Regions from separate parts of the Irregularibacter muris genome, predicted to be linked through region 2. Evidence: a T-box and tRNA genes for the amino acid it is inferred to sense, from the RefSeq annotation. Region 2 holds a T-box; the other regions hold tRNA genes.
What was found. The T-box of region 2 lies ahead of proS (proline--tRNA ligase). A T-box ahead of a tRNA ligase gene usually reads a tRNA of that ligase, here a tRNA-Pro.
Positions count from the first base shown of each region.

Region 1: it encodes a tRNA-Pro, which carries the amino acid that the T-box ahead of proS (proline--tRNA ligase) is inferred to sense. The anticodon was not compared.
Region 3: it encodes a tRNA-Pro, which carries the amino acid that the T-box ahead of proS (proline--tRNA ligase) is inferred to sense. The anticodon was not compared.

Region 1 covers NZ_JANKAS010000003.1:46,640-54,872, forward strand. Annotated here, with positions in the region: gene cphA (cyanophycin synthetase) at 1-776, shown strand, start outside; gene NSA47_RS04625 (DEAD/DEAH box helicase) at 951-2,081, shown strand; tRNA gene NSA47_RS04630 (tRNA-Pro) at 2,244-2,320, opposite strand; gene NSA47_RS04635 (hypothetical protein) at 2,403-3,077, opposite strand; gene NSA47_RS04640 (ribulose-phosphate 3-epimerase) at 3,290-3,982, opposite strand; gene NSA47_RS04645 (class II fructose-bisphosphate aldolase) at 4,060-4,950, opposite strand; gene NSA47_RS04650 (zinc-dependent alcohol dehydrogenase) at 5,012-6,055, opposite strand; gene NSA47_RS04655 (PTS system mannose/fructose/sorbose family transporter subunit IID) at 6,224-7,003, opposite strand; gene NSA47_RS04660 (PTS mannose/fructose/sorbose/N-acetylgalactosamine transporter subunit IIC) at 7,005-7,778, opposite strand; gene NSA47_RS04665 (PTS sugar transporter subunit IIB) at 7,804-8,233, opposite strand, start outside.
Region 2 covers NZ_JANKAS010000016.1:13,968-21,369, reverse strand. Annotated here, with positions in the region: tRNA gene NSA47_RS13350 (tRNA-Ser) at 13-101, opposite strand; gene tadA (tRNA adenosine(34) deaminase TadA) at 374-829, opposite strand; tRNA gene NSA47_RS13340 (tRNA-Arg) at 910-986, opposite strand; tRNA gene NSA47_RS13335 (tRNA-Arg) at 1,018-1,094, opposite strand; gene NSA47_RS13330 (FUSC family protein) at 1,287-2,138, shown strand; gene proS (proline--tRNA ligase) at 2,170-3,612, opposite strand; T-box leader at 3,692-3,905, opposite strand; tRNA gene NSA47_RS13320 (tRNA-Ser) at 4,150-4,240, opposite strand; tRNA gene NSA47_RS13315 (tRNA-Ser) at 4,250-4,338, opposite strand; gene NSA47_RS13310 (HlyC/CorC family transporter) at 4,466-5,719, opposite strand; gene NSA47_RS13305 (hypothetical protein) at 5,838-6,203, opposite strand; gene serS (serine--tRNA ligase) at 6,331-7,402, opposite strand, start outside.
Region 3 covers NZ_JANKAS010000002.1:366,788-375,020, forward strand. Annotated here, with positions in the region: gene NSA47_RS04205 (YggS family pyridoxal phosphate-dependent enzyme) at 1-375, opposite strand, end outside; gene NSA47_RS04210 (biotin/lipoyl attachment domain-containing protein) at 414-1,703, opposite strand; gene spoIVA (stage IV sporulation protein A) at 1,976-3,454, shown strand; tRNA gene NSA47_RS04220 (tRNA-Pro) at 3,625-3,701, shown strand; gene NSA47_RS04225 (hypothetical protein) at 3,906-4,067, shown strand; gene NSA47_RS04230 (NAD(P)H-dependent glycerol-3-phosphate dehydrogenase) at 4,209-5,231, opposite strand; gene der (ribosome biogenesis GTPase Der) at 5,279-6,595, opposite strand; gene NSA47_RS04240 (DUF512 domain-containing protein) at 6,614-7,918, opposite strand; gene NSA47_RS04245 (DUF3189 family protein) at 7,988-8,233, opposite strand, start outside.

The sequences.
Region 1 (8,233 bases), on a different contig from region 2:
ACCTTTCCAGCCATATCATTTACTTCTCGGCTGATGAAAATAATCTTTTTCTCAGAGAGCATATGAAGGCTGGAGGTAAGGCCGTCTATCTAAAAAATAATACCCTCTGTATATTTGATAGTCAAAACCAGCAAGAGTTAATATGCTTAACAGAAGTCCCCGCTACTCTAGGTGGATTGCTCTACTACAATATTAAAAATTGTTTAGCTGCTGTTGCAGGGACCTATGCCCTTGGAGTCGAACCCTCAATAATTTCAAAGGGCCTCCAACATTTTAATAACGGCTCAAAGGACAATCCCGGTCGCTTTGAACTATATGATATAAACGAATTTAAAGTGATTGTGGATTATGCTCATAATATTGAGGGCTATCGGGAAGTTATTTCGGTATTAAAAAAAATGAATTACAATCGGTTAATTGGTGTAATTGGTGTACCTGGCGATCGTTCTGAAACCAGTACAGTAAAAATTGGACAGCTCTGTGGAGAGAACTTCCACCATGTCATCATTAAAGAGGACCAAGAAAAACGGCGCTTAAACCGTGGTGAAGTTTCTAAATTTCTCAAAAATGGTTGCCAAATTGCCAATATAAATAAAGAAAATGTAGAAGTAGAATTTTGCGAAAAAAAAGCCCTACAAAAAGCCATGCTTATGGCTCAAAAAGGCGACATCGTTATTGCTTTCTATGAAGATTATGACAGTATGATAAAAACTATTGAAGAAACAAAAAGTTTATTGGGGAATCAAAAAGAAACAAGCTTAATGAATAATGCCTAATTAAAAGCTTAATCAAACAAGGCAAACTTCCCTATTTCACAAAAAAGATTGTGGCCCCCACAATCTTTTTTGTTGCTTTGCCTCCAATAATGCTATAATATACCTTGCATCGAGGGACACTACATATAAAGTTATATAGCTATCCATACAAAATTATTTTTAAAGGAGATTCGTATGTTAGAACAATTAGGATTACAGGACAATCTAATAAATGGATTGAAAAAAATAGGTATTCACCAGCCTACAGATATTCAAGAAAAAACTATTCCCTTGGGATTAGAAAATAAAGATATTATTGGACAATCAGAGACGGGCAGTGGCAAGACCTTTGCCTATCTCTTACCCCTATTTCAAAAAATTGACTTTACTAAAAAAGAAACCCAAGGCATTATCCTTGCACCTACCCATGAATTAGTTATGCAGATAGATGGACAAATCAAGCTGTTAGCTCAAAAGGCTGATATTCCCATAACTTCTGCTACCATCATAGGGGATGTCAGTGTAAAAAGACAAATTGAAAGACTAAAAGAAAAGCCTCATATTATTGTAGGCTCTGTGGGAAGAGTTCTTGATCTTATAGACAAAAGAAAAATTAAGGCCCATACAGTAAAAACCATTATCATTGATGAAGGAGACAGACTTTTAGATCAAAGTAGTCTTCCTACTGTTAAAGGCATCATCAAAAGTACCCTAAAGGAACGGCAACTTATGGTCTTTTCAGCTACCATAAGTAAAAAAGCCTTAGAAGCAGCTAAAGCCTTAATGAAAGATCCTATCGTGGTGATATCGGAAGAAAAAAGCCAAGTCAATCCTAACATTACCCACCTTTACTTCTCTGTAGAACAAAGAGATAAGGTCAATATGATGAGAAAACTCGCCGCAGCCATCCGACCTAAGAAAGCCATTATTTTTATCAACAAAAGTGACCAATTGGAAATGGTGGCCACAAAGCTACAATATCATCATCTAAATGCCTGTGCAATACACGGTACCACTACAAAAATGGAGCGTAAGAATGCTTTAGAAGGATTTAGACAGGGCAAATACCAATTCCTTGTGGCCTCAGATGTAGCCGCCCGAGGCTTAGACATTCAAGGGGTAACCCATATTTTCAATCTAGACCTTCCCCTAGATACAAAACAATATCTTCATCGAGTAGGTCGGACAGGCAGAATGGGACAGGCAGGGACAGCGATTTCCCTCGTTACCCAACGAGAGATATCCTTTTTAAAAAATTATGAGAAGGATTATAACATTACATTTACCCAAAAATTTCTGTATAAGGGGAAAATAATAGATAAATAAGACTGACTTTACTTTGTCATTCTATGTTAAGATTCCTTATAAGATAACAAACATGGGATGACAAATAAACTTTTTCAGTAGACTCTACCTACCTCTTTGTTCCTATAACAACTAAAAAAGCCCGTTCTTTATATAAAGAACGGGCTATGTATTGACAATAAATGGTCGAGGTGGAGGGATTCGAACCCCCGGCCCCATGGTCCCAAACCATGTGCGCTACCAAACTGCGCTACACCTCGATTGCTACTTCATTATAGCACCCTGTTAATCCTATGTCAATAGGTGTTTTTACAATTTGTTTTACCCAAATAAATAAAGGATTTATTCTATATTAATATACTTATCTAAAATCTCTTTGGCCTTTTCAAATTCTTTTTGGTCTAATTCCCTCTCGAGAATATGTTGTATTCTATCTATCTCATCCTCTGTCAATCCACCTTTTACCATTCCATTAATATGGATTATACTTACCTGATTGATGTTTTTCATCAATCCATATAAGGCTATTTTATCTTTTATCCCTAATTCTTTAGTTTTTTCCTTGAGATAATTATAGGTGAAAACAGTTTCTTGCTCTTTTGGTGATGAAAACTTTTTTTTCTCCTTTTCCCTCCTGGCCAATTCCTCTTTGGTATATAAATCTGTCTTTTCATGGTTTGTATTTTTGTGGTCATTTTGTGCTTGCTGATTATCTTCATTTTGAGGTTTCGAATCTGTCTCTGGCTGGACTTCCTCCTGGGAAGATTGTTCTACAGAATCATCGGGAGGATCAATAGTTTCTTCGCTATCTTTTTCACTTTTTTGTTTTTCCCCTGTATCTTTACTGTCTTGCTTTGGTATGCTTTCCTCTAGAAATGGATAATACTCTATAATGTCAATTTTCTCTTCCTCTGCCATCCTCGAATCTTCAACAATCATAAAGCTCAATTGAAGATTTACTGAAAATAAAGTGATGGTAATTACCAATAAATAAAGTAAAATCTTCCTTTTCTTCAAAACATCACCCCCCTAATATTATTATGGGGGTTTTTATCAGGCTTTATACTTTTTATTTTTTATCATTTATCCTAATCCCTTTGTCATACTGCCCTTGCCAGTCTTTTGTAAAGTCTGCCTATAATTTTTTATAGATAGGGAAGCAACACAATAGATTAATCTATCGTGTTGCTTCCCTATCTATATATCATAAATGCATGTTTTCAAATTCATTATTCTAGAATATCATTTTGCTTATAGTCTTGGATTTGTTTTCGAATCCTTTCTATTCGTTGGGCATAGCTCATTTCATCCTTCTGATGAAATAGAGCGGATGTACCTAAAACAAAAATATCTGGTAAATTCTTTTTCATTTTACCTATTGTCTCTACATTAATATTTCCATCTACCTCAATTAATGGTTTGTGTTTCCTATTTGATAAAATATCAGATAATGTTTCTAATTTTCTCAATACAGATGAGTTAAAGCTCTGACCAGAGAAACCAGGATTTACAGTCATCATTAATATCCTATCAATCTCACTTAAATAAGGAATTACTTCTTCTATCTTGGTCTCAGGATTTAACGCTATTGAGGGCTTTATTCCATAATGTCGTATTTTTTTAATATTTCCCATTACATCCTCTGATACTTCTATATGGAATGATATATATTTCGGTTTGATTGGAGCAAACATTTGGATATATTTCATAGGATTAATGGTGGCAAGATGTATGTCTATGGGAATTGTTGTTGCATTTTTTACATCATTAATCCATTCTGGGCCTAAAGCCAAATTATTTACATATATGCCATCCATAACATCGCAGTGCAGCATGTCACATCCAGCTTCCTCCAACTTAATTAGCTCTTGGCCTATATTGAGCTGATTTCCACACATTATTGAAGCTGCAATATATGTCATAGATTTACTCCTTTTTTGATTAAAACTTCTTTATTGTTTTATTATTTAATCAAGTGATCGAGAATTCTCTCCCATTTTTAAAGGGTAGAGATATATCCCCTTGTGAAAATCTTAATGGCTCTCCTTACATTCTCCTGCATGGCTTCAGTTACCATTTCTGAAGCCTCATCCATAAATAGGGTCTCATGGGTTTTATTATTAACATACTGCTTCAATGCCTCTCCACCTGCTTTATTCATATAAGTAAAATAATTGATCTTACATATCCCATTACCGATAGCTTTCAAATAATCTTCTCGAGAAACTCCTGATCCACCATGCATGACAAAGGGAATATCAATTTTTTTCTTAATTCTAATAATACGATCTAAATCTAAAACTGGTTCCTTGACATAGATACCATGAACTGTACCAAATGCAATTGCTAAGCAATCCACATTGGTTTCTTCAACAAATTTTTTAGCTAGATCGGGGTCTGTATAAATATCCTCTAAGTTATCATAGTCCTCTTGTGAATCTACTCCTCTTCCTTCACCACCACCAATGGAGGATGTAAAAACATGACCTAATTCTGCTTCTACTGAAACACCAGCAGCATGTGCAATCTTAACAATTTCTTTTGTTTCTATCACATTGGTTGTAAAATCTTTAGAGGAAGCATCATACATAATGGAGGTAAACCCAAGGCGAATTGCTTGCATACATACATCAAAGGAGGAACCATGATCTAAATGCACTGCTACAGGTATTTTAGCCCTCCTAGCATAATCTAGCATAATAGGACCTATTTCTTGTAGGCTGATTAAATTATTATGGGCCTGGGCATGTTGTAAAATAACAGGAACTCTCATTTCCTCAGCTGCTCCGATCACAGCTCTAATTGATTCCAAATTGGGAACATTAAAAGCTCCCACAGCATAACCTTTTTCCTTGGCATCCCCTAGCAATTCTTTTAATGTGATTAACATTATTCTTTCACCTCATTTATAGTATAGTTTCTCATTGCCTTCCCTGAAAATAGAAATATCTTTAAAATCTAATAACAACCCTATATTTATCCCCTTTAATAGAGGAGTCAAATGCTTTTACAATATCCTTCAAATCATAAACCTCACTAATAAATGGTTTTACATCCACTATTCCTTCACTCATCATTTTCGTAGCTTTCATAAAATCTTTACTATTTGAATTTGCCGTTCCCAAAATCTGAGTGGCTTTTTTGTGGAGTGTATCTGGGCTAAATGCAACTGGGTTATCAGGGTAAAAAGAAGAATAAAGGACTAGCTTTGCCGTATTCCCTAATGCGTCTATACCTTCTTGAACAACCGAATCTATGGGCGTTGTATTAAATACAGCTTGAGCACCAATTCCATCTGTTACTTTCATAACCACTTTTTTAAGCTCTTCTTTGGAGGGATTAATGGTATAGTGGGCACCCAATTTTTTAGCCAGAGCGGTTCTTTCTTCATTCATATCAGAAGCTATGACAATAGCACCTCTTTTAAGGGCAAGATTGATATGGAGTTGCCCCATAATGCCACACCCTATGACAACAACCGTATCCCCAAATTGTATATCTGCTGTTTCAACACTATGAATTACTGCAGATAAAGGTTCGGTTAGAGCTGCTTCTTCGGGTGAAATATTTTTATATTTAAATAAATGTTTTGGATCGGCCAACATATATTGTGTAAGTCCTCCCATACCCTTATAAGGTAAGCCTTCTAAATGTTTACTATGATCAAAGTGCAAGCAGTTCTGTTCATTTCCAGTCTTGCAATGATAACAGTTTCCACAGGATCCAAATGTTCCATGAACTACTTTATCCCCTATGGCCCAAGCTCTTTTATCTACTTTATCACCGATATCTACTATTTTACCGGCTATTTCATGCCCACCGATAAATGGAAAATCTACCTCCTTAACCCCTGTATATACTCTCTGTTCCCAAGTACAAAGTGCACAAGCTTCTACACGAATTAAAATCTTATTCTCTGGTACCTCTGGATATGGTGCATCCTCAATAACTAACTTTTTTACACCGTGGAAAACAGCAGTTTTCATTGTTTTCATTCATACAACTTCCCTTCATAAAATTTTTGAAATCCTAGAACTCTAAGGTATACCCTAAGAAAATAGGGTAAAGGGAATATACCTAATAATTAAGCATATTCCCTTTTTCTATGATCAATAAATACGATTAAAAAAGACCTACTAGCCCACCTAGAGCACCTATTGCTATTAAAATAGTACAGTAGTAGACTTAAATTGTTTGTTTTTGAGTAAATATAGCGTGCCTAAGGTTATTGTCAATGGAAGAAGATTTAATAATAACTTATCTAATATATCTGCCTGAAGATTGAGCTGGACCTCTCCAATCTTTATCACTAGTGGGCTTGATACTGATACAAAACTTGCCGATAATGCACCTAATACCATTGCTCCCATTGCTGAAGCACCTGTAATAACTGTTCTCAACAAATCACCATTAAGGACACTTTGAATTCCGCTTTGTCCCAACTCATATCCCTTCATCCACATAAAATAAGCAATAGGTAGCATAATCCCAAACATAAGTAATGTATAAATTAATGGCCCCATCAAGTTTCCTTGAATCCCTAAGCTAATTCCAAAAGCTAATAATATAGGCGTAAGAGTTCCTTGCCATAATGTATCTCCTATCCCAGCAAAAGGACCCATTAATCCTGTTTTTATACCATTTATTACATCATCTGTTATAGGGGCTCCATTGGCCCTTTCTTCCTCCATGGCTATTACCATTCCATTAATTATTCCACCAAAATGAGGTTCTGTATTGTAAAATAACATATGTCTTTTTATGCAGGCTTTATATTCCTCTGGTTCATCCCCATATAACTTTTTAATGACATGAGACATGGATTGCACTACACCAGTGGCTTCCAGTCTTTCATAATTGTAATTTGCATGGGAGAAAAATGTCCATTTCCAAAAAGCTTTAACAACATCCCGTTTTGTGAGTTTCTTCTCTTTACTATTCATATTACTCATGATTTAATGCCGCTCCTTTCCCTATAGATAATTTGGTATAGAAATAGGCGAAAATTGCTGCAAAAATTGCTACAACTATGACATCTAGTTTTAAGTATACGGATAATAAGAATCCAAATAGAAAGAATGCAAGGGTTCCTTCCCTATTAATCGCTCTAAGGTTCATGGCAATACCTAAGGCTGGTAATATTCCCCCAATTACACTCAGAATATGCAATGGTTTTCCAGCTAGGGCATCCACCGCCGATTTTACAATATCCACTCCAAAGTAAGCCCCAATGGTCACAGGTATTACACATAATAAAAACATTACTATTTGTGGGGGTACAATATGCAGAAATGATATTTTGTCTAAATCCCCTTCTTCAGCAGCTTTATCACACATATGCACAAAAGCTACGTCAATAGTCATATGGGCAACCCAAATCATCGTTCCTAATAAACCCAATGGTATGGCTAGGGTTACTGCGACAGATGGTTCTACTCCTGCTGCTAAGGCTAATGCTGTTCCCAGGGCACCAGCTAATCCAGGATCTACTGGAACTGTTCCCCCTGCAGATATAAATGCAATATAAGGCAAATTAATTGTGGCCCCTATGATACATCCTTGAACTGGATCCCCTAAGATAAAGCCTACAATAGTACCCGCTACTAAGGGCTTATAAAGCACACTTACGCTACCTAAGGCGGTAAGCCAGGGTGTACCAACTGTACCTAAATAATAGACAATACCTATTAAAAAGGCTTGAAAAAAGTTAATTGTCATATCAGACTCTCCCCTCTTTATGATTTTATAATAATTTATCTACTAATATTTCTTTATTGTCAGGTATTATTTGTATAGCTACTTTCACGCCCTTATCTAAAATCCTCTTCATTGTTTCTTTCTCTTCAGAAGATGCTGAAATATTTTTGTAAAACTTCTTCCTGCCAGGTTTAGCTCCCATTCCTCCAATGTTTAGACTTCCAATGTCCACTCCCTTTTCTATTAGTTCATAAATGGTTTCTGGTCTCTTGACCAAGATAATGACTCTATCCTTATCTCTTAATTTACTTGTCAATAAATTTACTGCACCTTCAATATCACATATATCTAATTTAATCCCTGGAGGTATGGCCATCTCCAATACTGTTTTCATAAATGAATCCTTTGCAACCTCTTCATCGATTATTGTGATTCTATTCGCACTGGTATAATTTAACCAAGCTGTCATTACTTGC
Region 2 (7,402 bases):
CAAACAGGCTCATGGCGGAGGCGGAGAGATTCGAACTCTCGTGCCCGTGAGGACAACCTGATTTCGAGTCAGGCTCGTTATGACCACTTCGATACACCTCCGTATTTTATTTTAATACACAGGGCCTTTTCATAGAAGTCAAGGCAAAGTGTAGAAAAACCGTAGAAATCGCTAAAAACTTAAATTTTTAAAATCCCGAAAATTTACATAAGTTCAAGGGTTTTTCGCATTTTCAAAGCAATTGATCCGGTGAATTTTGAGTTAAGCCCATTGAACTCAACTCCCCTGTTTCTCCATTTATCTCGAAATAGGAATGTTTGTCTTGCTGGCAAGGGCCCAAATCTTCCTATTTCACTTGAGCGGCCTTGGCTACTTACTTGTTTCTTTTTTCCCTTAATAAGAGAAAAAAATCCTTCATCAATTGGGAACATTCTTCTTCCATAATCCCTTCAAAAACTTCCACTCTATGATTAAACTTAGGATGATTAACAATATTTACAATAGACCCTGCTGCTCCAAACTTTGGCTCCATGGCCCCTATAATAAGTCTCCTTATACGGGATTGTACAATGGCTCCTGCACACATAGCACAGGGTTCCACGGTCACATATAGATCACAATCCTCTAATCGCCATGTATGGAGTCTTTGGGCGCCCTCTTGAATAACTAAGATTTCAGCATGGGCGGTGGGATCATTGTTGATCTCTTTTAGATTATGGGCAGTGGCTATCACTTCATCATTTTTTACCAGTACAGCACCAATAGGCACTTCTGCTTTGGCAAAGGCCTTTTTTGCTTCTTTTATAGCCAACTCCATATATTTTCTCATGGTCTCACCTGCTTGTACAAGATAGAAGCTATTGCCATACTTGTGAATAGAAAAGTATAAAATAGAAAAATATAAAAAAATGGTGCGCCCGAGAGGATTCGAACCTCCGGCACACGGTTTAGGAAACCGTTGCTCTATCCTGCTGAGCTACGGGCACATAATAAGTTTTTTAAAAATAAAATGAAAAATGGTGTGCCCAGAGAGATTCGAACTCCCGACCTTCTGATTCGTAGTCAGACACTCTATCCAGCTGAGCTATGGGCACACATTTATACGCTATTTAATTAACTATTATATAGTACCATAAATGATAGTTAAAATCAATTACTTTATTTTGTAAAACTTTCTATATAACTCCAGGTTGATTGTCTTGATATTTTGATTATAATGTATTATAGCATTCAATTAACCTGTTATGCTCTTTAAATACAGTTTACTTTATGAAAAGGTGAAAAAAATGAAAATAGGTGCAAGAATTATAAAAACAGCCATCGCAGTTGCTCTGTGTACTATTTTAGGCAGGTTTTTAACGGATAACTCTGGTTTTTTTGCAGCCATTGCTGCCATTATTACTATGCAGGAGACCTTTAGTACTTCTTTTAAAAAGGGGAAGGAAAGAGTCTTTGGTACGACGGCCGGGGCCTTAATAGGCTATCTATTTGCTCTAATATCCCCCGACAGTATCCTATTAATCAGTATAGGCATTGTTCTCACAATTTATATATGCAATCTTTTAAAATGGCAGGGATCTATTGTTATTGCCTGTGTGGTATTCATTTCTATCATGACAAGCCATTCAGTCGATCCTCTTCCCTATAGTATCAATCGTATTATTGATACTACGGCGGGCATCGCCATTGCCCTTGCAGTAAACTATCTTATTTTATTACCTAAGCCCATACTATCAGCCTATAAAGAGTGGGGAAATCTCTTTGATGAGTTATCCCAACATATTGATGAGGTCATTTATGAGAATAAAAATGTGGATCTGGAAGAGCTCCATGAAAAAATTATGGATTTAAAGAAAAAGGCCAAATTAAATCAGTTGGATACCATTATACATCAGGAAAATGAAAAAGAAATCGAAAGATTAGATGAATTAATTGAAGGACTTTTATCAGTTTATGAGCATTTAAAATTCGTAGAGGAGATAAAACAAGCAGATACTGAACTTACATATCTTTCCTCTCTAGAAGATAATCCTTCATCCAAAAAAATATCTGATATTATTTTACAGTTCCATAGTCAGAGGGTATTTAAGGAATGGTCTAGAATAAAATCTCTACGAAAAAAAGCAGATAGGGTGTAGTCCCTATCTGCTTTTTTATGCTCTTTCCTTTTTAATATGCTCTTGCAAAATAAACCATATCATCGGATTTTTTACCACAGCATATACATTCATCTGTTCCTAAATCCTCTTGGGCAAAAGGAATACAACGAATGGTTGCCTTTGTTTCTTCTTTTATTTTCGCCTCACAAGTTTCATCTCCACACCACATGGCCTTAATAAAGCCAGGAGTATCATGGATAATTTCTTTAAACTCTTCCATATTTTTAGCAACAAAGGTTTTTTCTTGTCTCATCTTTAATGCCTTATTGTAAAGAGACTGTTGAATATCCTCTAGTAGCTCTTCTATACTTTTATTTAGATTATCCATAGATAGGGTAGTTTTTTCTCCATTGTCCCTTCTCGCCACAACCACCTGATTTTTCTCTATATCTCTAGGTCCAATTTCCAATCGAATAGGCACACCTTTCATTTCCCATTGGTTAAATTTCCAACCTGGTGAGTATTCATCGCTGGCGTCTATTTCCACTCTAAATTCTTCTTCAAGCTGCTTTTTGATCTCATAGGCCTTATCTAGTACTCCTTCCTTATGCTGAGCAATAGGAATGACAACTACTTGAGTTGGAGCAATCTTTGGAGGTAATACTAAACCATTATCATCTCCATGTACCATAATCAATCCACCGATTAATCTTGTAGATACTCCCCAGGAAGTGTGGAAAGGATGTTCTAACTCACCATTACGACCAGTAAAAGTGATATCAAAGGCCTTTGTAAAATGCTGCCCTAGATTATGGGAAGTACCGGATTGTAGTGCTTTACCATCATGCATCAATGCTTCCATTGTATAGGTAGCAAAAGCTCCAGCAAATTTTTCACTTTCACTTTTTTGTCCTACTATCATAGGCATAGCCATATGTTCCTCTGCCACTTCACGGTAAATATCTAACATCTGTAAAGTTTCTGCCTGAGCCTCATCATAGGTTTCATGAAGAGTATGACCCTCTTGCCATAGGAATTCTGAAGTTCTTAGGAAAGGACGGGTACTTTTTTCCCAGCGAACCACACTACACCATTGGTTATATAGATAGGGTAGGTCTCTCCAAGATTTTAACCACTTGGAATACATACTACAAATAATGGTCTCTGATGTAGGACGGACACATAATCTTTCTGCTAATCTTTCATGTCCTCCATGGGTTACCCAAGCTACCTCTGGGGCAAACCCCTCTACGTGTTCTGCTTCTTTTTGTAGTAAGCTCTCTGGAATTAATAAAGGGAAATACACATTTTTATGTCCTGTTTCTTTAAATCTTTTGTCATAGGCTGACTGAATATTTTCCCATATGGCATATCCGTAAGGTCTTATAACCATAAATCCCTTTACAGGAGCATAATCCACCATTTCTGTTTTTAAGATTACATCTGTATACCATTGGGCAAAGTCCTCTGACATTGGGGTAATCTCTTGTACTTTATCTTTATTTTTAGCCATTACTATTCCTCCATTTCTTTTATTTATTTTAATAATGTTTTGATAATTTTATAGGTAAATAAAAAAACCTTCATTCCACTAAAGGGACGAAGGTTATTCGCGGTACCACCCTGATTAATAGATCTATAGATCTATTCTCTCAAGTTATTATAACGGTATAAAACCGGAAAAGACTTATTCATCTTCAACTCTAGGGTGGGTTCAAAAGATCTTCACTTACAGAATTTTTCAGCCGGTGAATTCTGCTCTCTAAAAGATTATCTCTTTCTACTATTCCCCTTCATCGTTTTTCATTTATTCTTAATTTTCGATATTTAGAATACATTATATGTTATTCATCTATTATTGTCAAACTTTTTTTAAATTAACCTTATTTATATTCTATACATAATTAATAAAGTAGGTTCCTTTTATGTAAGCCCTAAAAATCTTCATAAATAATATTTTCCTTTTTCCTTAGCTTTCCGGTAAAGATCCTTGGTCCTAGACTCCTGAGGATGACATTGCACTGGATTTAGGATTTTGGGCAAAAAAAAATGGCGGAGAAGGAGGGATTTGAACCCTCGCACCGGTCACCCGGCCTATACCCTTAGCAGGGGCACCTCTTTAGCCACTTGAGTACTTCTCCATTTTTTTATGGCGGAGGGGATGGGATTCGAACCCATGTGGGCTTGCACCCTAACGGTTTTCAAGACCGCCCCGTTATGACCACTTCGGTACCCCTCCACTTTTCCGGCACATTCTATATACTATCACAGCAATGAATTTCTGTCAATAAAATATGCTTAGAAAAGTATGGTAATCTTATGAAACTACAGTATAGATTGAAATCAGGATATCTATTTTAATATTTTTATCCAGTAGCATATTCCTCCTCGGGTAATACTTGCACATTTATCTCCAGTACCCGTCTAAAGTCAATTTTTGTTACGGTTATCTTTAGATTTTCATAGATAAATTGATCACCCTCATTGGGTATTTTTCCAAGCTCTTCTATTACAAATCCACTGACTGTATTTGAATTATACTCTCTATGGATATGAAAAAGTTCAAACATTTTATCAATATTTGCGCTGCAAGATATTTTATATTCATTTTCTTTTATTTTAATAAATTCCTCAACAATTTCATCATGTTCATCCCAGATTTCTCCTACTAATTCTTCTAAAATATCTTCAAGGGTAACAATACCTACTGTTCCCCCATATTCATCAGTAATCACTGCCATATGACATTTTGTTTTTTGTAATAATTTTAATAGTTTTGAAATTTTCATAGTAGGGGTAGCGAAGACAACAGGTTTGATAATGTCTTCAATAGATCTTCCCTTTCCTTTTAAATAAAGATTAAAATTCTTTTCATGAAGCACGCCCATGATATTATCAATACTATTTTTATATATGGGCATTCTAGAATAACCACTTTCGGTAAATAGTTCATCTATTTCTTCATTAGAATAAGTGATATCTACAGCGACTACATCCACCCGAGGGGTTAAAACATCATTTACATCTAGATCATTAAATTCAATAGCAGAACGAATAAGTTCTCCCTCATGTTCATCAATTCCACCTTCATTTTGTGCTTCATCAACGATGGTCAACAGTTCGTCCTCAGTAATCCTTCTATCTTCACTTACCTTAAATATTTTAGACAATATATTTTTCCATTGCATAAAGATAAAATTTAAGGGAGTAAATATAAACATAAAAAATCTAATCATGGGTGCTGAAAACATGGCAAAGCTTTCGGGACTTTCCTTTGCAAGACTTTTAGGAGATATTTCACCAAAAATAAGAACCAGTACCGTCATTACGATGGTTGATATGGTAACTCCTGCATTGTCATAATATTTCACAAACAAAACAGTGGCCAAGGATGCCGATACAATATTGACAATATTATTTCCGATTAGAATAGTAGATAAAAGCATATCGTAATTTTCCGATAAGGATAATGCCAGTTTTGCTTTTTTGTCATGATTTGCAAGGTTTTTAAGACGAATTCTATTTAAAGATGAAAAAGCGGTTTCAGTAGCTGAAAAATAAGATGACATTAATATTAAAGTTGCGATAACAATGATCATTGTTATACTATGACTATCCATTATTTATATTCCCTCCAAAATGGTTTGTTTTTTCCAAGTAGGAAAACCGATCTCCCTTATAGGAGAAGAGATTTCTCTATATACGAATGTGGCCACAGCCACTTTATTCTAAATATATTCAACAAATCATTGGGGGTCCATGGATGACTAATAAGAATCTATTGCTCTTTATTTTTATTTCCTTATCTATTTCAAGATAGCAAAAAAGCCCACAACAAACCAGTATCATTAAAGCAAGTTTTTTAATGATATCCTTATCCGATCTGTAGACTTTTTCTATGGGATTATTTATTTCCTTTAAGGTGTTGCCTTTTTTTAATAATACTCTATAGAACTGGGTACTCCATTTCTTTAAGTCCATCTTATATTGAATACTTGCTATAAGAGATGATTGTACCAATATCCTAATTAATACAGCCATAAGAATATTCTTTTTTGTTTCTATGAATCGAAAAATATTCTGGGGTAACGGCGGGTCTTCCAAAATTATTCCTTCTTTCCTTACATTTTTTATTCACTATATTCTTATTTTATCATTATGATGCTCATTTTACAATTATGAATGGGAAAATGGGGACTGTCATTTTTGATGATCACTCCCCATTGGTTTGTTATTTTTCTATTTTTTCTCTTCCGCCCATATAAGGTCTTAATTTTTCTGGAATAATTACACTTCCGTCTGGTTGTTGATAGTTTTCTAAAATGGCTGCCACGGTTCTTCCGACAGCAACTCCAGAACCGTTTAGTGTGTGTACAAATTGAGCTTTTTCTTTAGAATCCGGACGGAATCTTATATTAGCCCTTCTAGCTTGGAAATCTTCAAAATTACTGCAGGAAGAGATCTCCACATAGCGATTATAGCTAGGCATCCATACTTCAAGATCATATTTTTTTGCTGCCGTAAAGCCTAGATCCCCTGTACAGATTCTCACTACTCGATAAGGAAGGCCTAATAATTTCAACACTTCTTCTGCATCTCTCGTGAGTTTTTCTAGTTCTTCGTAGGATTTTTCAGGGTGAACAAACTTTACCAACTCTACTTTGTTAAATTGATGTTGACGAATAAGTCCCCTAGTATCTCTACCGGCTGATCCTGCCTCTGCTCTAAAGCATGCACTATAGGCTACGTGTTTGATGGGTAGTAATCCACCATCTAGGATATCCTCTCTATACATATTGGTAACGGGTACCTCTGCTGTTGGAATAAGGAAATAATCCTCATTGGTTACTTTAAAAGCGTCCTCTTCAAATTTGGGCAGTTGACCCGTACCTACCATACTTCTTCTATGCACCATATAGGGAGGTAATACTTCTTTATAGTCATGATGATCTACATGTAAATCCAACATAAAGTTGATTAGGGCTCTTTCTAGTCTAGCTCCTAGTCCTTTATAAAAGGTAAATCGAGAACCAGTAACTTTGCCTGCTGTCTCAAAATCTAAAATTCCTAGATTTGTTCCTATATCCCAATGGGCTTTAAAGTCAAAGTCAAACGTAGTTGGCTCCCCCCATGTTCTCTCTTCTGCATTATCCTCATCGGTATCCCCTACAGGCACATCTGGATGGGGCACATTGGGAATAGTCAAAAGTCTATTGTGGATTTCTCCTTCTACCTCCTTTAAATTCCCATCTAGATCTTTAATTTTTTGGGATAATTCCTTCATTTCCTGCATAACAGCGGCT
Region 3 (8,233 bases), on a different contig from region 2:
AAGTATTGGCATTTGTCTATTTATTTTAGCTGCTTGGTTATTTATTTCTTGAGCTAATCGGATACTGTCTACCGAGTGAATCAATTGTACTTTGTCGATAATATATTTTACTTTATTTCTTTGTAAGTGGCCTATTAAATGCCAATTAATTTCATCACCAAATTGATCATACTTTTCTTGTAATTCTTGTACCCTATTTTCACCAAAATGATTCAGACCTTTTTGTGATACCCATTTCATTTTTTGTACATCAACAGTTTTTGTAACTGCAATAAGGTGAATATCTTCTAATCCTCTACCACTTTTTTCAGCAGCATTTTTTATATTGTCTAATATTTCCTCTATATTTTGGTCTATCTGTTGATCATCTCTCATTTTTTGTCATCCTTTCATTTCCGTGATTAAAAGTGAATTTATGGATTGATTAAGATTGAGTCTCCTAGTTTAATATCTGCATTTTCCTTAGGATCTAATACAACTAAATCCTCCAATTCTTTTTTTATGGCTATTTTAGTAAATTGCTTTTCTCTATTTTTATTTAATTTAAGAACTCCCTTTTCCTTATTTTTTGTAATAACAGCACTTTTAGGCAGTAGATAACCCTTATATTCTGCATCATATAAATAAACATTGATATTTCTTTGTCCAACCAAATGGTGATTATTGGTATCTAGTTTTATGGTAGCCACTTTCTCATCCTTTACATCATCTTTATTTATATCCAATAGATACCCCCAAATCTCCTTATCTTTGTATTTTATTTTTATTCTAGGAAACTGATGAAGAATATCTTTCCTCTTTTCAACAAAAGAATATAAACTGCTATCACCACTTGTTTTCCACGAAGAATCAAGGTCTTGCCTCAAAGAAAATAGTTTTTCTTCCTTTTCCTCAAAGATGTTGAGAGGTACTTTAGCTATAAGATACATTTTTGTATCGTCTATAAATTTAATTACTTGTTCATTATTATTGTATTGGTTTTTGTCTTTAGTATTTTTATCGGCATATTCTAAAATATCTATAAAATATTTTTCATTGATATCACCTATTAAATCCTTATGTAATATGCTTTCAAATCCATCCCGCTGAAAAAAAACATATCCTGGATAGCTAATACCTAGCTTTTCCGAAGTAATATTTCCCTCTGCAATAGCATCATCTTTTTCCAATTGGTCCTTTAACTCAATTAATCTTTTCTTATCTGTAAAGGTATATCTAAATGCCCCCAGAATAATTTGTTTTTTATTATTTAGTTGTTCCTTTTTTGCCATTAATTCTTTTCTTTTATTTTTTTTAGTGGAATGGTCTATTTTTTTTTGTAAGGCTTTTAATTCTTTATTTATTTTTTCTAAATCTCTATTTAAAATATTTTCATCTTTATGTTGTTCATTCTCTATCTTCCAATTAATAATATCCAATTCTAAGGCCTCTTGGGTATTAACATTCCCTTCCCCTGAATGACCGATAACCGTATTAAGAGATATTTTAGCCCCCTCATCCACATCGAATTGAATGCTATTTGCACCTTTAAAACTTATGATATTTTCATTTTGTAAAATAAAAGCTGCAGTATCAATTCCCTGCTCATAGGTAGTAATATTAACCTCCATAGTCTTTAGTTTTATTTTTTTAACAAACGCAGTAGTAACTATCAATAGCACTATACATAGCAAAAGCAATAGGGTTTTTTTGTTCTTATTCATCCTTATCTCACTCCTAATATAACCTACTATATTAAAATTCTCCATAAATATTTTTATTCCTGCAATTTGTTCTATATTTGCTATGAAAATAATGAATAATGAGAGAAATAGCCTGGTTAGCACACATGTAATTTAAAAAACAAAGAATAATCCTGTTTAAGAATCATATATATATTATGACAAGTATAGACATCCTTGTATTTTTAGCATAATTGAATGATAAGAGAATAAACATTAATTAAATTAAGATATTTATTAAGGAGGGAATATAGGTGGGGGCATATAATATATACCAAGATATTGCAGAGAGGACCCAAGGTGATATTTACTTAGGCATTGTAGGTCCTGTTCGTACTGGTAAATCCACATTTATTAAAAGATTTATGGAATTACTTGTTTTGCCTAATATTGAAAACAACTATATTAAAGAAAGAACACAGGATGAACTTCCTCAAAGTGGATCGGGAAAAACCATTATGACAACAGAACCAAAATTTGTACCTAATGAAGCTGTAGAAATTGTTTTAAAGGATAATGCCTCATTCAAAGTAAGACTAATTGACTGTGTGGGTTATTTAGTAAAAGGAGCTTTAGGCCATGAAGAAAATGAATTTCCAAGAATGGTGTCTACCCCTTGGTTAAAGGAAGAGGTACCCTTTGAACAGGCTGCAGAACTAGGTACAAAAAAGGTGATTAATGAACATTCTACCATAGGGATTGTTATTACTACAGACGGTAGTATTACAGATATTTCAAGACAGAGCTATATAGAAGCAGAAGAAAGGGTGATCAGTGAGTTAAAGGATATCAACAAGCCCTTTGTTATTCTATTAAATTCTACTAATCCAGAACATCCAGATACTATAAATTTAAAGGATAAACTTTATGAAAAATATGATGTTCCAGTTATAGCTATTGATTGTTTAAACATGAGTTTGGAAGATGTAAACTTCATATTGGAAAAAACATTATTTGAATTCCCTGTAAAGGAATTAACCTTTTCTCTTCCTAAATGGACTGAAAGTCTGGAGACTGGGCATTGGTTACAAAATGAAATTATTGAAAATGTAAAATTGTCTGTAGAAAAAATTCAAAAATTAAGAGATGTGGAAAGTATAGGAAGTAATTTTAAAGAAAGTGCAAGTATTTCATCTATTGGTATAGAAGACATAAATTTAGGTGAAGGTCTAACAAACCTACAAATGAAATTGAAGGAAAATTTATTCTATGAAATTCTAGGTGAGGAATCAGGATATAATATCAATGGAGAACATCAGCTTTTAGCATTAATAAAGGAATTAGCCTATGCAAAAAAAGAATATGATAAGGTTGCAGATGCTTTAGAGGATGTCCGTACTTTAGGTTATGGAGTAGTAACACCTACAGTAGAGGAAATGACCTTAGAAGAGCCAGAAATGGTTAAACAAGGAAATCGCTTTGGAATGAAACTAAGGGCAAGTGCACCAAGTTTGCACCTTATACGAGCTGATGTAGAGGCTGAAGTAGCACCAATTATAGGAACTGAAAAACAAAGTGAGGATTTGGTAAATTATCTATTAGACCAATTTGAAAATGATCCAGGCAAGTTATGGGAGACAAATATGTTTGGAAAATCCTTACATGAACTTGTGCAGGAAGGATTACAAGGTAAACTAGCAAAAATGTCCCAAGAATCCCAGATGAAGCTACAACAAACTTTGACCAGAATTATAAATGAAGGTAATGGTGGATTAATTTGTATAATCCTTTAAGAAACTAAATTGATTAATATCGAAAAGTAGAGGAAATGGTGTTAATATTAAAATATTGGCATATAATTAGATAAAATCAATTGTTATACTCTAAAATCTCTTAATAAAATGAAAAAAACATATTGCATATTATTTGTATATTTTGTATACTATACAAGTAATATATAAGTCTGGGTGTAGCGCAGCTTGGTAGCGCGCGTGAATGGGGTTCACGAGGCCGGAGGTTCAAATCCTCTCACTCAGACCATTTCAATCTTAGAAAACATCGAAGTCCCAAGGGTTTGGGACTTTTTTTATTTGTTTTAGCAATTTTGTTAAAATGCACACAAAATCGTAGATTTTCATCTTGGTCTTTTTTATTTAGAAATAATCCTATTTCTATTGAAGGACTTTTGTGAATGGTGTCAAATATATAACATAATATCATTTAAAATTAGTTAGGAGGTAGCTTATGGAATACGAGTATTTAAAAGAACTTAATAATATAATAAATACTTTCCTAAATCTAGCTGAAACCTTACTAAGAGATGGAGTTATAGATACAAAAACTTATATGGATATTACAAATAAAAAGAAAGAGTTTTTGCGGGATATTAAGAATATCAGAAAATAGTTTAGAGCCATATTGGCTCTTTTTTTAAAAATAATAAAAAAACAACTATCATCCCCTTGGGATCAAGACCAGCTTTTCTATTCCACAAAAAATAGCCTGGTTATTTCCAAGCTATTCTACATTCATTCTATTTAATATTCATTACCAAGATGTGTTATGAGCTACTTCTTCCACCTCATGGGTTTTATTTCTTAACATTAGTTTCATTACTGAATCCTTCACATTACCATTGTTATAGAGTACATCATGAATTTCAGAAGTAATAGGCATTTCAATCCCCAACTTTTGGGATAAATTATATGCTGCACGGGTGGTTTTCACTCCCTCTACTACCATTCCAATGTTATTTAATACTTCCTCAAGACTATTCCCCTGACCTAGCTGTATTCCTGCTCTTCTATTGCGGCTATGCATACTCGTGCAAGTAACAATTAGATCTCCTATCCCTGATAACCCGGCAAAAGTTGACATATTGGCTCCCATAGCTATACCCAACCTACTGATTTCAACAATTCCTCTAGTCATCAAAGCTGATTTTGTATTATCTCCATAACCTAAACCATCTGAAATACCAGCTCCTAAAGCGATGACATTTTTTAAAGCTCCTCCCAATTCTACTCCTATCACATCGGGGTTGGTATATACTCTAAAGGTAGTGGACATAAAAAGTTCTTGTATGTATTCTGTTTTTTTACGATTTACTCCTGCCACCACCACCGTTGTTGGAATATCCCTGGCCACCTCCTCCGCATGACTGGGACCCGACAGCGTAATTAAATCATTATTAGGGATTTCCTGTGCTATTACTTCAGACATTCTAAGAAGGGTATCCTTTTCAATACCTTTGGCAACATTAACTAAAATATGTGTTTCTGTAAGAAAAGGAGATATTTTTTTGCAAATTTCTCGTATTCCATGGGAGGCCACTGCAAGTACGATAATATTAGAATGTTCTATACAATATTGTAATTGCTCACAAACAGCAATATTCTCAGGAAACTTTATGCCTGGTAAATATCTGCTATTCTCCCTTTTGTCATGCATTTCATGAACAAGTTGTTCGTCTCTATGCCATAGATAAATATTATGACCATTTTTAGCTAAAAGAATACCGAGAGCTGTCCCCCAGCTGCCCGCACCAATTATACTTATTGTTTCCTTCATCATTTAAGCTCTCCTACTTTCTAGATAGATATTTTCTTAATGTCCACCTATTCATTACGTTGTCTAACAATAAATCGTATAGGTGTTCCCTCAAATCCAAAAGCACTCCTGATTTGATTTTCAATATAACGTTCATAAGAAAAATGCATTAAATCAGGATCATTTACAAAAAGAATAAAGGTAGGTGGCTTTACACTTGCCTGTGTACAGTATAAAATATTTAATCTTCTACCCTTATTGGATGGAGGTTGATTCATTAAAACAGCTTCTCCTATCGTCTCATTTAACATCCCCGTAGCGATTCTCATAGAATGTTGATTGGATACATAGTTTACCAATTCCATAATTTTATTTACTCTTTGTCCTGTTTTCGCTGAAATAAAGAGAATAGGAGCATAGGCCATAAAGGATAATTTATTCCTAATGTCCTTACGATATGCATCCATTGATTTTGTATCTTTTTCAATGATGTCCCATTTATTTACAATAATAATAGAAGCCCTTCCCTCCTCATGGGCATAGCCAGCTATTTTCGTATCCTGTTCCGTAACCCCCTCTTCAGCATCAATAAGAATCAAGCATACATCAGAGCGCTCTATGCCAGTGAAGGAACGGATTACACTATATTTTTCAACATTTTCAACAATCTTACTTTTTCGCCTTACCCCCGCTGTATCGATTAAGATATAATCCTCTCCATTGTAAGAAAAAGGAGTATCTATAGCATCTCGAGTAGTACCGGGAATATTACTAACAATCACCCGATTTTCCCCTAGTAATTTGTTAATAAGGGTTGATTTCCCTGCATTTGGTTTCCCAATTACGGCGATTTTCATTTTATCTTCTTCCTCAATCCCCTTTTTATCCTTAGGAAAAAGTGCAACAATCTCATCTAATAGATCTCCAAGCCCCAATGCTTGTTGGGCAGATATTGTAATGGGCTCTCCCAGTCCTAAATTATAGAATTCAAAGGCATTATTTTCAAGGGATTTTCCCTCAATTTTATTGACCACAACTAATGTGGGTCGATTTGCCTTTCTTAACATATTTGCAACCTCATAATCAGCTGCTGTAATCCCTTCTCTACCATCAACCATGAATACAATAACATCTGCTGTTTCAATAGCAATCTCTGCTTGAGCTCTCATTTGATGCAAAATGATATCCTTTGTAAAGGGTTCTATCCCTCCTGTATCAATCAAGGTAAAAGTGTTCCCAATCCATTCAGCCTCGGCATATATTCGATCCCTAGTTACTCCAGGGGTATCTTCTACAATGGAAATTCTCTTGCCTGCAATTTTATTAAAAAAAGTAGATTTACCTACATTAGGTCTTCCTACAATTGCAACGATGGGTTTTGACATATTGCAACCTCCTAAAATTTATTCAAAAACCTTTTTGATTAACTCCTCACCATTTACTTCTATAGGATAAACTGGTACTTTTAGTTCCTGTGCCACTCTATCAAGAGTATAATCATCTAAAAATATATTTTCCTCTGCTTTCAGCATAGATTGAGGCATTAATACAAATTCTCCTAATTGCTTGTCCTTTAACTGTTCAACAATATCTTGTCCGGTTATTAATCCACTTACTGTTATTTTTTCTCCAAAGAATTGATTTTCTATAGGGAATACATTAATTTGTATTTGATTCCATTTTTGGGATATCTTTTGGATTAACTCCTTCATATAGGGAAAAATTAATTGCCCAGTGACAATGGAGAATCTTTTTTCTAAAGGCTGATCATTTCTTTCATTTATGGAATGATTAAACTGTTGAGCAAAAAGAGTTACCATGCCCACGCCATTTTCCAATTGACCAAATCCCTCATAATAATTAAAGTCAGGAAAATCAATTCCAGCCTTTATAAAAAACTCATCTCCTGGAAAAACAAATCGAGTATCATAGGTTTTTAGCATTTTCTCCTGAAAATCTGAAATTTGATTTATAACATAAATTGCTTCTTCTTTGGTAAATTCCCTCAAAGGATAAAGATACTGTCTGTGTTTTGAAATGCCCACAGGTACAATGGTAATAGATTTTATCCATGGATGGTATTGGGATAGATCCTTTAGAGTTCGTTCCAACTCTGCCCCATCATTTATTTCTGGGCATAAAACAATTTGTGTATTCATCGTCAATTGGGCATCTGCAAATTTTGATATAATCTCCATAATTCTATCTGCTCTTTTATTGTTTAGCATTCTTTTTCTTAAATCAGGGTTGGAGGTATGTACTGAAATATTGATAGGATGAATTCTATACTTTATTATTCTTTCAATTTCCTCATCTGTTATATTGGTTAGGGTAACATAGTTTCCCTGTAAAAATGATAATCTGGTATCATCATCTTTAAAGTAAAGAGTTTTCCTTAAACCAGTTGGCAGTTGATCAATGAAACAAAAAATACATTTATTATGACATCCTCTAGCTTTATCTATGATAGCACTTTCAAAAATTAATCCTAAGTCTTCATCATAATCTTTTTCTATTTCTATATCCCAGTATTCTCCATTGTCTTTTTTAATTTCTAACAACAATTCTTCATCTGTTATAAGATATTTATATTCAATAATATCGTGCGCTGGATAACCGTTTATGCTGATTAATATATCTCCTGGCTCTATACCGGCTTCCTCTGCAATACTATTGGTTTTTACTTCTTTTATTAAAATATTATCCATATTACGCCTCCATAAATACACAATCTTCAATTCCACATTATGCTATAATATCATTCCTAATAATTAGCGTCAAGAAAGGTTACGAGGAACTTCTTTAGAATCTTTTAAAATATTATGGGATATTACCCTATTAACTAACTTAACAAATTCAAAATATCTTCTTTGCAACCCCTGAATAATTATTGTTCTTCCCAAAAATGTTATTCCTAATCCCCTAGATAAAAAACCTCCTATTCTTACTCCCACATCTACTATGGGAAGGGCATAGATAAAAATTGCCTGCTCACATAAAAATTCCTCTCTATGTTTTTCAAG